Regions from separate parts of the Shewanella sp. HL-SH5 genome, predicted to be linked through region 2. Evidence: predicted binding sites of a transcription regulator. Region 2 holds the regulator's gene; the other holds the start of a gene.

Region 1 (2,412 bases), 1.6 Mb from region 2:
ACCTCAAGAGTAGCAGTCTAATTATAGTTTGCCGACAAACATTACGTTAACGTAAACTTCCATACAATAGTTTAGCCAGGCCATTAATGAATTCTTAGTCTGTTAAATTGTATAATTTGCTTTACGCTAACTCAGTAGCCTACTGTACATCTTCATTTGGTGCAGGTACTAGGCACAATACGGTTCGTTGACCTATAGGTACTTTAGCATTAGGAAACACTATCGCCTCGACTTCTTGTTGCACTTTTATCTCAGTGCCTGCCTCTATTGCAAGGATTTCACCTTGGTTAAATTGGCTAAAATTGGGTGCATCATTAGCAAAGCTGAAAGCAAAATCGTCAGCACTTTTATTAATTGAACGCGATACTTTGTATAAATTCAATGATGCTGAATTATAGTCTGGCAACTTGACCACATCTTGGGTAATTAACGCCGTTAACATTTTGTGGGTATCTTCAAAACGAGTCATATCGTTTTCGCCAAATGGCATCACTTTACCCAACTCAACCGTAAACGCATCGGCCTTGAAGTACTCAGAAGAGTAATAGCTGAATGTGGTTGTGGGCTCATGGTGAAACAATATGGTGTCAACGCCACATGCAGCCAAAAACATCATTTGCTCACCACTAAATGCTCGACCTGGGCGGTATGGATAAATAGCAAATTTTTCATGTTTTGATGGGCGTATCGCTGTATGCAAATCGTAATGAATACGCTGACTACCTGATACGCCATTATTGAAAAAGTCGGCCACATACTTTTCTAAAGCTTTGGCACGAATACGCTCAGCATTAACTAACCCCTGTCCTTTTGAATGGGCACCGCTAAATAAACGGTTCATATTCTCTTCTAGAAAACGGGTTTTATTGAGTATTGCCGAAGGATTGCCAATTAAAAACAATATACGATGTTGAGTAATAATAGTTTCACTCAATAACGACTTAATCAGTTGATTACAAATCTCAATCGGTGCGGTTTCATTACCATGCACAGCACACGACAGTACAATATCTTTTTTAGCAGTGGCAGTTGCAGTTAACGGGGTAAATACAATCACACCGGTATCAAGGATATCAACCTGAGTGTGGTCCCCTAAATGAAAATGGTACTGCTGTGGTAGTGAGAGCGGGCTTGCTAAAGTAAAAGCTAGAAAATCTCTGGTATCCATAAGCGGTAAAGTCAATTTAAGCTCCTTGTTGTTTTTATTATGCAAATCTGGACAGTTTGCTTGTATTTCCTACGTCTAATTCTACCACAAGCCAAACAAAATGAAATTGATCGCCACTAAACTGCAGTTAAAGACGAATCAATGCTTGCAATAATGGTTAAACTTGAACACAATTATAGCCATCTAGACTTCTATTAAAACTTTTGTAAGGGTTTGTCATGGCGTTAGCAACTTTTGGTGCGGGTTGTTTTTGGGGTGTTGAATACTTTTTTCGTGAAATTAACGGCGTAAGTAATGCTACCTGTGGGTATATGGGCGGAAAAGATACTGCAACAACCTATAAAGAAGTTAAAACTGGCTCAACCGGTCATGCTGAAGTCGTTCAAGTTGAATTCGATCCTGCTGTGGTGAGCTATGATGATTTGTTAACTGTTTTTTGGCAAAATCACAACCCGACACAACTGAATATGCAAGGTGGTGATATCGGTAACCAATATCGCAGTACGATTTTCTTCCATGACAAGCAGCAAAAAGCTGAGGCTGAAGCGTCTAAGTTGGCCTTTGCACGTAGTGGCCGTTGGGGACAACGCCATATAGTGACTGAAATAGTGCCTTTACAAACTTTTCATATCGCTGAAGATTATCATCAAAATTATTTAGAAAAAAATAATCTGCCTTCGTGTCATATCGCATATTAATGACCTGACAATAGCAAGGTGTCTGTTGATTAATACATCACTGACACCATTTATTGACAGATTAGATTGCCTCAATCGATTATCAATCATAACCGCACCCTTTACCCGCTTTGCTAAATTCCCTACAATCCTGCCTAATTGCATTTTTATTGATTGCACTTTTTTTATTGCGCAATGTATCGTATCTAATCGGAGAATTAACATGAGTGAAGCTCGTCATAGTAACCTATTGATTTTAGGTTCAGGCCCAGCGGGTTATACCGCTGCAGTATATGCAGCGCGTGCCAACCTAAAACCTGTCATGATCACAGGTATGCAACAAGGTGGTCAATTAACCACGACAACTGAAGTTGAAAACTGGCCAGGCGATGCTGATGACTTAACCGGTCCTGCACTAATGGAACGTATGCAAAAGCATGCTGAAAAGTTTGATACTGAAATTCTTTTCGATCACATCAACGAAGTGACTTTAACTGAACGTCCATTTCGCTTGAAAGGCGACAATGGCGAATACACCTGTGACGCATTAATTATTGCCACCGGTGC
Region 2 (2,412 bases):
GATGTTGATGACGGTAAATCCTGACACTCGACATGCTTATCATCAACTTTTTCTCGATGGTAAGATTAAAAAAACCTATCAAGCAGTGGCCGAATTACCACAAGATTTCGCGTTAAATCAGACGATGTTGCCACATCACTGGACAGTTAAAAATCGACTCGAACGAGGAACACCTAGTTTTATCATGCAGATTGTTGACGGGCCTAGTAATAGTCATTCTGAGATTACATTGCTCAAAATTAACAATAACCTAGGACTTTTTGAACTGGAACCCGTTACCGGTAAAACCCACCAGTTACGGGTACACATGCAGAGTTTAGGCATGCCTTTATTACATGACCGTTTTTATCCCAGACTGCAGGCTAAAGACGATGATGATTTTGACAAACCATTACAGTTATTAGCGCAGCGTTTGCAGTTTGTTGACCCAATCACTAATGAAGTTAATGATTGGTGCAGTGAAGGACTTACTATGTGATTTAAGCTATGTTAACAAAGGTTTTTAAAGGCTATTTAATGACTTTACCGTTAATAGTAGCGCACTTAACGAACACAATATTAAGGTGGCTTTGCGGGTTTTGTTTTTATCGACTTTGCCGACAATGCGTCCTGCTATAACATAGCCTGCGAATACCGATGGAAGCAGCATTAAAGAAAGCCAAATGTGCTTCACTTCAACTAAACCTACAATGGCTAAAATAGCCAGTGCAATCATTGAGCTAAAGATAAAAAAGGCTGATAGTGCCGCCCTAAATTGGCTGGCATCTTTTCCGGCCAGCAAAATAGCCATTGGCGGTCCACCAATGGCGGCAATGTTGCCAAAAATACCTGAAACAATACCCGCAATAAATAAGGTTATCCGATTCACAGGTGCGGATAATTTAAAAATACTTAATAAAACCGCTGTAAATACAATGGCAGCAATGGCTAGTCCTAATATTGGTTGAGGGGCGAGCAATAGTAAGCTTGCGCCCAAAAAACCACCCGGAATTCTGCCCAGTAACGCATATTGCAAACCATTAAATTCTAAATGGCTACGCTCTCTGAATAAGGTCATTAGTGAAATTGCAAACCCCATCACAATCACTGGAACGGGCACTAACTGTGGGTCGATAATATACAGTAAGGGACTGGCGACTACGGCTAAACCGAAACCGATTAAGCTTTGGGTTAATGCGCCGCAAAAGATAATAACTGAGGCGAGTAATAACGTGGTGGGATCAATGAATGGCATGCAATGACTCTTAGTAACTAACGTTTTTCAACACAAGCATTTGTATATTGATTGATATCAATCGTTTGATCGTGTCTAAAAACAAAATTCCATCAAGATAACTACCCTGACTAAGCAGGATATTCATCTTGATGGAATGAATAGCAGGTGTAAAATGACTTAAAAGTGATTAATTACTCTAAGTCTTCCCATTCAATACCCATTTGGTCCATCAATGCTTTCGCTTCACGCGGAATGCTGTCAGGCTCATCTTTTGATAAGTCATGATCATCGGGCAATGGTTGACCCGTGTAAGCATGTAAAAAAGCTTCGCAAAGTAATTCACTATTTGTCGCGTGACGTAAATTATTTACCTGGCGACGAGTGCGCTCATCGGTCAGTACTTTCAATACTTTTAACGGAATTGAAACTGTGATTTTTTTTACTTGTTCATTCTTCTTGCCGTGTTCGGCATATGGGCTAATATAGTCGCCATTCCACTCAGTCATTAACTCACCCTTTACTTTAAATACGGTGCAGATTTTAAACCCTTAAAGTTTCTAGTCAAATTATTGCTGTGTTTTAGTGCACATTGCAAATAGATTTCTTTATGTTTAGACGTCTAAACGTCTATTTTTGTTGACCTGAGCTGCTCAGTTAGGTAAATTTAGCCATCTAGACATCTCTTTGTGTGTTCGTAATGTTAGGAATCAATCATGACCAAGTCTTGTAAACAACATAGCAATGCTACTGTCGCCGTCCGACAGGGGATTGAAAGTGACACACAACATGGTGCAGTTGTCCCGCCAATTTATTTATCGACCAATTATTCTTTTGATGGCCATAAAAATCCGCGTGAGTTTGATTACAGCCGTTCAGGCAATCCAACACGTTGTATTTTAGGCGAAGCCTTAGCCAAATTAGAGCAAGGGGCTACCGGAGTGATAACCTGTACTGGTATGGCTGCCATTACGCTAGTGACCCATTTATTAGGCCCAGACGATTTATTGGTTGTGCCACATGATTGCTATGGAGGTAGTTACCGTTTATTTACTAACCTGGCCAAAAAAGGTCAGTTTAAATTGGCCGTCGTTGATCAAACCAACGCGGCAGCATTAGCGGAAGCCATTGCCAAAAAGCCTAAAATGGTGTGGTTAGAAACCCCATCCAATCCATTACTGCGTGTGGTCGATATTGCC

What was found. Region 2 encodes MetJ, which represses methionine synthesis genes. Its sites were predicted from a motif close to TAGACGTCTAGACGTCTA; they were not measured.
Region 1: a site for MetJ is predicted at 1,345-1,362, ahead of msrA (peptide-methionine (S)-S-oxide reductase MsrA). Genes of this name have one in related genera too.

What each region holds. Positions count from the first base shown of each region.
Region 1 is NZ_CP195038.1:2,133,549-2,135,960, forward strand. Features, by position in the region: gene astE (succinylglutamate desuccinylase) at 140-1,183, opposite strand; gene msrA (peptide-methionine (S)-S-oxide reductase MsrA) at 1,387-1,866, shown strand; gene trxB (thioredoxin-disulfide reductase) at 2,069-2,412, shown strand, end outside.
Region 2 is NZ_CP195038.1:550,678-553,089, forward strand. Features, by position in the region: gene ACRWQM_RS02260 (pseudouridine synthase) at 1-478, shown strand, start outside; gene ACRWQM_RS02265 (sulfite exporter TauE/SafE family protein) at 503-1,234, opposite strand; gene metJ (met regulon transcriptional regulator MetJ) at 1,408-1,722, opposite strand; gene metB (cystathionine gamma-synthase) at 1,930-2,412, shown strand, end outside.